Regions from separate parts of the Rhodococcus sp. 4CII genome, predicted to be linked through region 1. Evidence: riboswitches for the same ligand, from Rfam matches in the RefSeq annotation. Region 1 holds a riboswitch; each other region holds the start of a gene.
The links. A riboswitch is a leader RNA that binds a small molecule or an ion and turns the genes downstream of it on or off. The one in region 1 is predicted to bind S-adenosylmethionine.
Positions count from the first base shown of each region.

Region 1 (3,249 bases):
CGTGTGGAGAACAGGTGTGGTGGATCAGAGAACTCGGGAGAGGAATGCCTTGGTGCGGTCGTGCTGCGGGTTGTCGATGACCTGTGCGGGCGGGCCCAGTTCCACGACGACTCCGGCGTCCATGAACACGGCGGTGTCGGCGACCTCGCGGGCGAAGCCCACCTCGTGGGTGACGATCACGAGGGTGGCGCCGTCGCGTGCCAGTTGCTTGATGACGGCCAGCACCTCGCCGACCAGTTCGGGGTCGAGCGCGGAGGTGGGCTCGTCGAACAGGATCACCGCCGGACGCAGCGCGAGAGCCCGGGCGATCGCGACCCGTTGCTGCTGTCCGCCGGACAGTTGTCGCGGGTACTCGTGGGCCTTGTCGCCCACCCCGACCCGCTCGAGGAGTGCCTTCGCCTCCACCTCGACCTCGGCCCGGTCACGGCCCTGCGCCGACACCGGCGCCTCGATCACGTTCTCCAGCACCGTCAGATGCGGGAACAGGTTGAAGTTCTGGAACACGAATCCGATCCGGGACCGCTGCTTCAGGATCTCGCGCTCACGCAGTTCGTGCAGTTTGCCGCCCTTGCGCCGGTATCCGATCAGGTCACCGTCGATGCGGATGGTGCCCCGGTCGACCTTCTCCAGGTGATTCAGGGTGCGCAGCAGCGTGGACTTGCCGGAGCCCGACGGGCCCAGGATCACCGTCACCTCGCCCTTGCGGACCAGCAGGTCCACACCCTGCAGGACGTCGAGTGCGCCGAAGGACTTGTGCACTCCGCGCACCTCCACGGCGAACTCCGCCGGCTGGGCGTCGACCGTCATTTCGTGGCACCTCTCGGTACGGAGACACCGGCGTCGCGGATCTCGGCGAACTTCCGGGTGAGCTTCTGCCACGGGGTCGGCGGCAGTGCCCGAGCCGATCCGCGTGCATAGTGTCGCTCGACGTAGTACTGGCCGATCGACAACAGCGTGGTCAGGATGATGTACCAGATCGTCGCGACCATCAGCAGTGGCACGACGCGGCCGTTCCTACCGAAGATCACCTGCACCTGGTAGAACAGTTCGGCGATCGCCATCGTCGACACGATCGAGGTGCCCTTGAACAGGCTGATCACCTCGTTCGCGGCATTCGGGAGGATGCCGCGCATGGCCTGAGGCAGAACGATCTTGAAGAACTGGCGCCGGCGGGGTATGCCCAACGATTGCGCCGCCTCGATCTGCCCGTGGTCCACCGAGATGATGCCGGAGCGGATGATCTCGGCGGAATACGCGGCCTGATGCAGGGCCAGTCCGATGACGGCGGCGGTGAAGCCGCTGATGACGCCGTTGACCTCGACCGTGAAGAAGCCGGGCCCGAACGGAATACCCAGCGACAGAGTCTGATACAGGTACGTGATGTTGAACCAGAACAGCAACTGCACGATCAGCGGGATCGACCGGAACGCCCAGATGTACACCCAGGCGATCACCTGCAGTACCGGGTTGTGCGACAGGCGGCTGACGGCCAGCACCACACCGAGCGCGAACCCGAGGACCGTCCCCCACAGCGTCAGCTTCACCGTCATCCACAGCGCCTGCAGCACGGAGCCGGCGGTGAAGTACTTGGCGAACGTCGCCCAGTCCCACCCCGGGTTGGTGGCGAGACCGTGGACGAACTGCGCGAGCAGCACCAGGACGACGACGCTGACGACCCACCGCCACGGATGCCACCTCCGCGCGACTTCCAGTGCCGCGTCCTCCGGCCGGTCACCGGCGATACCTGAGTCCTGAGGGGCGGTAGCTGAACTCTGGGGCGCGGTCGACCGCGCCCGGACTGGTGCGCTCACGCTCCCTCACCACTTATGACAGACATCACTGAGGCGGCCTTTCACCTGGAACGGGACGAGTGGAGGCGCGCGGCTACCGCCGAATGCGGGCGCGCGTCAGATGCTCACCGGGCGTCGTGCCTGGTGAGTGTGGTGCAAGAGATCGTCAACAGTGGCAGGAGGTGGTCCGGCACAGGTCGATGTGCCGTCTGCGCCATGCTGGGCGCGCAAGGTAGTTCATGTGATGCCTTCCATCGATCCTGGCGGTAGCACCCGCACCCGAAAGATTCGGAAGGGTTGCTGCGACGTCAACGAGCCAGGTCTCTCGGTCGCTCTGGATGGTTGAAGCGAACACTAGCCGTCTTCCCGCACGGCGTCAACACAGGGTATTCCCCTGTAACACAGGGGAAATGGTGCCGGACGAACGCAAGAATCACCGTGCGCAGAAGTGCTGACATCCGCCGGGGAATGCGGTTGGATCGGAGCATCGCCGCCGTCGCGCGACCCGGCTGCCCGGCCGCCGTGGGCCCTTGTAACGTCGCCCCGGTGACACCACTCGAAGTCATCGCGATCCTGGTAGCCGGTGTGGGCGCCGGCGCGATCAACGCCATCGTCGGCAGCGGCACGCTCATCACCTTCCCCACCCTGGTCGCCTTCGGGTTCCCCCCGGTGACGGCGACGATGTCGAACGCGATCGGCCTGGTGGCCGGCGGCGTGTCCGGCACGTGGGGATACCGACGCGAGCTGGCCGGGCAGGGACCGCGGCTGCGATGGCAGATCCCGGCGTCGCTGTCCGGTGCGATTCTCGGCTCGTGGTTGCTGCTGCATCTACCCGAGACGGTGTTCGAACTCGTCGTTCCGGTGCTGCTGATCCTCGCCCTGCTCCTGGTGGTGTTGCAGCCGAAGATCCAGGCGTGGGCCAAACAGCGGGGCAGCCACGAGGCGGGCCTGAGCGCGACGCGCCTCGGCCTGCTGACTGCAGGCACGTTCGCCGTGGGCGTGTACGGCGGATACTTCACCGCCGCGCAGGGCATCCTCCTGATGGGCGTGATGGGCGCGATCCTGCCCGAGAGCCTGCAGCGGATGAACGGCGCGAAGAACCTGTTGTCGCTGATCGTCAACGTCGTGGCCGCGACCGCGTACACGCTCGTGGCCTTCGACCGGATCAGCTGGGCGGCCGCCGGCCTCATCGCGGTCGGCTCGCTGCTCGGCGGCGTGCTCGGCGCCCGCTACGGTCGCCGGCTGTCGCCGACCGCGCTGCGGGGAACCATCGTCGTCGTCGGCCTCATCGGACTGTTCCGGCTGCTCGCATAGTCGCGCACGCCCCCTCCCGCTCCCTCATACTGGGTCGGTGAGCAACGAAGTAGAGCACCCGGGCTGGACGTATCTGATGGACATGGACGGCGTCCTCGTCCACGAAGAGCACCTGGTTCCCGGAGCCGATCTGTTCCTGGCCGAA
Region 1 is NZ_JACCFE010000002.1:5,340,856-5,344,104, reverse strand. It holds gene H0B43_RS25495 (amino acid ABC transporter ATP-binding protein) at 25-807, opposite strand; gene H0B43_RS25490 (amino acid ABC transporter permease) at 804-1,742, opposite strand; gene H0B43_RS43245 (putative leader peptide) at 1,957-2,031, opposite strand; SAM riboswitch class I at 2,039-2,135, opposite strand; gene H0B43_RS25485 (sulfite exporter TauE/SafE family protein) at 2,337-3,104, shown strand; gene H0B43_RS25480 (HAD-IIA family hydrolase) at 3,181-3,249, shown strand, end outside.

Region 2 (3,249 bases), 2.3 Mb from region 1:
CGAAAAGCGAGTCTCCGGCACCGGATTCCACTGTCCGCTCTCCTTGGCGTAGTCCCAGTTCCGACGGCCGGCGACCAGGGTGCGCACGGCCTGGACCAGTCGATCCACGTCTGCGGAGCAACTGCCGAGCCCGACACTCACCCGGACGGCACCGTCGGGCCGCCCGAGGCGTCTCAGCAGCGGATGCGCGCAGAAGCGGCCGTCGCGTACCCCGATGCCGTGCTCGGCGGACAGGTAGGCGGCGATTTCCCCCGGCTCGAAGCCGTCGATCGTGAACGTCACGATTCCGACCGTGTCGGGGGCGTCCGACCACAGCCGCAGGAACTCCAGACCGTCGACGCAGCCGAGTCCGTCGTGGAGCCGGGCGGTGAGCGCGGCCTCGTGTTCGGCCACGGCGCCGAAGTCCAGCGCGGACAGCGCGTCGCACGCGGCGGCGAGGGCCGCGGCACCGAGCACGTTGGGCGTGCCGGCCTCGTGCCGGGCAGGAGCGGGTGCCCACTGGGTGGATTCGACGGTCACGTTGCGCACCGCTCCGCCGCCTGCGAGGTAGGGATCGGCGGCGTCGAGCCAGTCCCGGCGGCCCACCAGCACACCCGCGCCGAACGGGGCGTACAGCTTGTGCCCGGAGAACGCGAGGTAGTCGACACCGCACTCCGCGAGGTCGATGCGGCGGTGCGGTGCGAGTTGCGCGGCGTCGACGAGAATCCGTGCACCGCAACGATGCGCGACCTCGGCGAGGGCCGCGATCGGCAGCACTTCACCGGTGACGTTGGAGGCACCCGTCACCGCGAGCAGGGCGGTGGGCTTCGAGCACAGTTCCGCGACGAGCAGCCGGACGGTCTCCGCCAGAGTGTCCGCAGCCCTCACGATGCGAGAGCCCTTCCACGGCAACAGATTCGCATGGTGCTCGATGTCGAGAACCACGGTGCTGCCGGGAACGCATCCGGCGAGCAGATTCAGCGAGTCGGTCGTGTTCCGGGTGAACACCACCACCTGGTCGTCGTCCGCACCGACGAACCGGGCAACGGAGTCGCGGGCCTTCTCGTAGCATTCGGTCGAGATCCGCGACGCGTAGCCGGCGCCGCGGTGCACGCTCGAATAGGTGGGCAGCAGCGCCGCGATCCGGTCGGTGACCTGCGCCAGGGCAGGCGCGCTCGCCGCGTAGTCGAAGTTGACGTAGGCGCAGTCGCCGCCCTGCACCAGCGGAACCCGCAGGTCGGAGCCCGAAACTTGGGCCAGCGGGGCTACACACACGTCGGCGGTCAATACAGCAGTCATCACGACATCCCTCGTAGTCAGGGACTCGTCGCAGGGTCGGTGCCCTCTCGGAGTCCGCGCTTGCCGGGTCCGGTGTGAACCACAGCCTGGTCGTCACCCGGAGCACCCCGCCGCGGTGGAGGGTTGCCGACCAGCTAGCCGGGGCTTGACGCTGGTACTCGTGACCTGTTTCGAAGATTGCAGGATCGGCGCGCAGATGTCAACCCGAACGTCGAGAGGACCCGGAGTCGGGGAGGCGAACTCGCGTCAGCGAGGCGTCACCCCGAGGAGCGGCGCCAGCTGATTCGCAATCGGGTTGAGGTCCAGCCTGTTCGGGTCCTTCTTCGGTTTCGAGTCCCACGGCTGAACGGTGGCAGGGTCGCCGAACACGATCCGGTTCGCGCTGCGGACGCCGGTGAGGCTGCCCTGCGGGGCCGCACAGGACGCGGCGGTGTTCTGCGGGAAGTCCTGCTCCGTGTCGTCGAAGTTCGGGTCCTGCCGCTTCATGTCGGCGAGGATCGCCCGAGTGCCCTCGTAGCCGACGGTGCACGACGGGGGGTTGCCGGTCTCGGCCACCAGACCGAGGTGGACGGTCCCGTCGTCGGGCGCGATGGTCGACGACGCCGCCGCCACCCCCGGCAGATAGACGAACAGCGTCTGCAGGGCCGTGGCCTGCGCCGAGATCGTCTTCGCCGTCACCGAGAGGTTGGCACGGTACGTCGTGAGGCCGGGGCCGACGTCCGAGACCAGTTGCCCCAGTTGCTCGCTCGCTGGGTTTGCGTTGTCGATCAGCCGCCGGACGTCGGGGTCGCTGATCCGCAAGCGATCCGCAAGCGAGTCCAGATCTGCACTGAAATCCTCGATCGCCGAGGACTGTTCGGACTGCGTCTCCAGAACAGTCCGGCTGTCGCGCACCAAAGCAACTGTCCGGTCGAGTGATTCGATGCCGGATTCCGACATCCCGGACAGCGAGTCCGCGAGCGACCGAAGGTCGTCCCCTCTGCCGCCGAATGCCGCGCCGAGTTCCGTCACGACGGTATGGAGCGCGTCGATCGGCACGGACTCGGTCAATCCCTGTGTGCCCGCCAGCAATTCTTCGACGGGCACGGGTGTCGAGGTATCGACCGCGGCGATGCGGGATCCGTTCGCCAGGAACGGCCCGCGGTCCGTGTCCGGCTGGAGGTCGACGTACTGCTCGCCGATCGCGGATCTGTTCGCCACAACGGCTTTCGCTGACGCGGGGATGTCGGGGGCGCTCTTGTCGATCTTCAGTTCGACGACGACGCCGTCCGCGGTCAGGGACATCTCCCCGACGCGCCCCACCGGCACGCCGCGGTAGGTGACTTCGGCATTGGTGAAGATTCCGCCCGACGTTTCCAACTCCAGGTTCACGGTGTATTCACCGAAGCCGAGGAGATTGTCGAGGCGCACGTAGTTGGCACCGACGTAGACGAGGCCCGCGAGGGCCACGAGAACGAACCCGATCAGCTGCCACCGGACGAGCGGCGACCTCACCGTCCACCGTCCATGCCACATGAACCGAGCGCCCTCCCGGCTGCGGCGAGTCGGGACCGGCTCGCGGAACGACGGTTGACGTTGGCGGCAGACACAGGCACTCCGATGACAGAGACATACATGAGACTAACGGTCACACATATATCTAGTCCGAACTCGTCAGCTGCGCAAACTCCGCACCGGCGCCGGTGTCGCACGTCACTCACCGGTCTTGACTGAATTTTCAGTTTGGAATATCTTCGGTACCCAACAGGACGTGATGACGGTCACCTCCGCCACCGAAAGTGAGGTCCGCAGTGTCCACGAACCTCGACCCGACGACGCCCCTCGACGACACCGCCCCCTCCCCACCGGAGGACCGCTTCGGACACGTCGAGACGATCGGGGTGGAGTACATCCCCGAATCGGAGCGCGATTCGCGACCGCTCAACATGCTCGCCGTGTTCTTCGGCGGCAATCTGGCGTTCTCGGTGATCG
Region 2 is NZ_JACCFE010000002.1:3,040,212-3,043,460, forward strand. It holds gene H0B43_RS14800 (aminotransferase class V-fold PLP-dependent enzyme) at 1-1,278, opposite strand, end outside; SAM riboswitch class IV at 1,330-1,444, opposite strand; gene H0B43_RS14805 (MlaD family protein) at 1,525-2,772, opposite strand; gene H0B43_RS14810 (cytosine permease) at 3,069-3,249, shown strand, end outside.
Region 2: linked by a shared signal. The riboswitch ahead of H0B43_RS14800 (aminotransferase class V-fold PLP-dependent enzyme) and the one ahead of H0B43_RS43245 (putative leader peptide) in region 1 are both predicted to bind S-adenosylmethionine.

Region 3 (3,249 bases), 4.4 Mb from region 1:
TCGTCGATCCCTTCGATGCCGACAGCCAGTCGGACCAGTCCGGGAGTGACACCGCTCGCGGCCTGCTCCTCGGGGGTCAGCTGGGAGTGCGTGGTGGACGCGGGGTGGATCACCAGCGACCGGACGTCGCCGATGTTCGCGACGTGGCTGTGCAGGGTGAGCGCGTTGACGAACTTCTTGCCCGCGTCGATGCCACCGGCGAGCTCGAACGTCACGATGGCGCCCGCGCCCCTCGGGGCGATCTGCTTCGCCCGGTCGTGCCAGGGCGAGGACGCGAGCCCGGCGTATCCGACGGACACGACCTCCGGCCGGGCGTCGAGGTACTCGGCGACGGCGGTCGCGTTCGACACGTGGCGTTCCATCCGCAGGCTGAGGGTCTCGAGACCCTGCGCGATGAGGAACGCGTTGAACGGGGAGACCGCCGAGCCGAGGTCGCGCAGCAACTGCACCCGTGCCTTGAGGGCGAACGCCGGCGGTCCGAGTTCGGCAAAGACGACACCGTGGTAGCTCGGGTCGGGCGTGGTGAAGTTGCTGTGGCGGCCCTGCGTCCAGTCGAACGTGCCGCCGTCGACGATGACCCCGGCGATCGCCGTGCCGTGCCCGCCGAGGTACTTGGTGGCGGAGTGCACCACGATGTCCGCGCCGTGCTCGAGGGGGCGGATCAGGTAGGGGGTCGCCACCGTGTTGTCGACGATCAGCGGGATGCCGTGCTGATGCGCGATCCCGGAGATGCCGGGCAGGTCGAGGACGTCGTTGCGCGGATTGGAGATGGTCTCGCCGTAGAACGCTTTCGTGTTGGGGCGGACGGCGGCGCGCCACTGCTCGAGGTCGTCGGGGTCTTCGACGAACGAGACCTCGATGCCGAGCTTGGGCAGCGAGTAGTGGAACAGGTTGTAGGTGCCGCCGTAGAGCCGCGGGCTGGAGACGATGTGGTCGCCGGCCTCGGCGAGGTTCAGGATCGCGAACGTCTCGGCGGCCTGACCCGACGCGAGGAGAAGCGCGGCAACGCCGCCTTCGAGGGCGGCGATGCGCTGTTCGACCGCGTCCTGGGTGGGGTTCATGATGCGGGTGTAGATGTTGCCCGGTTCGGCCAGACCGAACAGCGCGGCAGCGTGATCGGTGCTGTCGAACGTGTACGAGGTGGTCTGGTAGATCGGCAGCGCCCGCGCCTTGGTGGTCGCGTCGGACGTCTGCCCGGCGTGGATCTGCTTGGTCTCGAACGACCAGTTCTCGGTCATGTGCTGTCTACTCCAGTGGTCTGACGAGGCGCGGACGACGAGCTGTTCGTTCGCGCGCAGGGCTGTCTGGGGTCTATCTACGACAACAACACATCATGAACCTCCGATGTCGGACCCGCGCTTGTCACCCGACTGTTGTATGAATCAGGGAACCAGGTCATCACCCGGGGCACCCCACCGCGGTGGAGGGTTGCCGGCCAGCTAGCCGGGGCTCGTTGCTGGCACTCATGACCTGTGGTGAATCTTAGCGGCTGCGGTGGAACGGCCGGAATCGGCACCGATCAGGGCCACTAGCAGGCAAAAGTTACCCGCCAGTAGGGGCGGGTTCCCGCACCCCGTGTGTTGCGAGCCCGGCGTATAGCAGTACGCTTGTCTTGTTAAAGCGCGGTCTCCCAGGGGCCGCTGTGACCGTCTACGTTTGATAAGCGAACCGTTCGCGGACCCACTCACGAAGTGCGCCCGCAACCGTGTAACCAGGGAATCTTCCTAGGAGGACGCGAAGCACCCATGTCCAAGATCAAGGTTGAGGGCACCGTCGTCGAACTCGACGGCGACGAAATGACACGCATTATCTGGCAGTTCATCAAAGACAAGCTGATCCATCCTTACCTGGATGTGAACCTCGAGTACTACGATCTCGGCATCGAGCACCGGGACGAGACCGACGACCAGGTGACCGTCGACGCCGCCAACGCCATCAAGAAGCACGGCGTCGGCGTCAAGTGCGCGACCATCACCCCGGACGAGGCACGCGTCGAGGAGTTCGGCCTCAAGAAGATGTGGCGGTCGCCCAACGGCACGATCCGCAACATCCTCGGTGGCACGATCTTCCGCGCGCCGATCATCATCTCCAACGTTCCGCGACTGGTTCCGGGCTGGACCAAGCCGATCATCATCGGTCGTCACGCCTTCGGTGACCAGTACCGCGCCACCGACTTCAAGGTCCCCGGCCCCGGCAAGGTGATGATCACCTACACGCCCGAGGACGGCAGCGAGCCGATCGAGCACGAACTGGTGAACTTTCCCGACGGCGGCGGCGTCGTCCAGGGTCAGTACAACTTCACCAAGTCCATCGAGGACTTCGCGCGCGCCTCGCTCAACTACGGCCTGCAGCAGAACTACCCGGTGTATTTGTCGACGAAGAACACCATCCTCAAGGCGTACGACGGTGCGTTCAAGGACATCTTCCAGCACGTCTACGAGACCGAGTTCAAGCCGGAGTTCGACGCGGCGGGTCTCACCTACGAGCACCGCCTCATCGACGACATGGTCGCGTCGGCGCTCAAGTGGGAGGGCGGCTACGTCTGGGCCTGCAAGAACTACGACGGTGACGTCCAGTCCGACACCGTCGCGCAGGGCTTCGGTTCGCTGGGTCTCATGACCTCCGTGCTGCTGACCCCGGACGGAAAGACGTGTGAGGCCGAGGCTGCGCACGGCACCGTGACGCGTCACTACCGTCAGCACCAGCAGGGCAAGCCGACGTCCACCAACCCGATCGCGTCGATCTTCGCGTGGACCCGTGGACTCGAGCACCGCGGCAAGCTGGACAACACCCCCGACGTCATCGGCTTCGCGCAGGAGCTCGAAGACGTGGTCATCAAGACCGTCGAGGGCGGCCAGATGACCAAAGACCTCGCGATGCTGGTCGGCGGCGACCAGGGCTACCTCACCACGGAGGAGTTCCTCGGCACGCTGGACATCAACCTCCAGAAGGCGATCGCCGAGCAGTAGGCACCGCACGACGGCAGTACGGAACGGGACGCTCCCCACGTCGGGGTGTCCCGTTCGTCGTCTGCGGGAAGTCGGGGGAGGCGCGCCGACGAAGTGAGTGTGCTCACCCCACGGCGGAAGCGGGAAGAGAACCCGGGATGCCGTCGTTGACTGTTCTTCGTGACTACTTCCGCGCCTGCCCGTCCGTCCGGTCCCGTCGGTGTCGTCGCCCAGCATCCGTCCGTCCGCACGCTCGCCATGATCGCGCTGGCGCTCGGCGGATTCGGGATCGGAACCACCG
Region 3 is NZ_JACCFE010000002.1:984,823-988,071, reverse strand. It holds gene H0B43_RS05570 (bifunctional o-acetylhomoserine/o-acetylserine sulfhydrylase) at 1-1,238, opposite strand, end outside; SAM riboswitch class IV at 1,351-1,471, opposite strand; gene H0B43_RS05565 (NADP-dependent isocitrate dehydrogenase) at 1,746-2,969, shown strand; gene H0B43_RS05560 (MFS transporter) at 3,129-3,249, shown strand, end outside.
Region 3: linked by a shared signal. The riboswitch ahead of H0B43_RS05570 (bifunctional o-acetylhomoserine/o-acetylserine sulfhydrylase) and the one ahead of H0B43_RS43245 (putative leader peptide) in region 1 are both predicted to bind S-adenosylmethionine.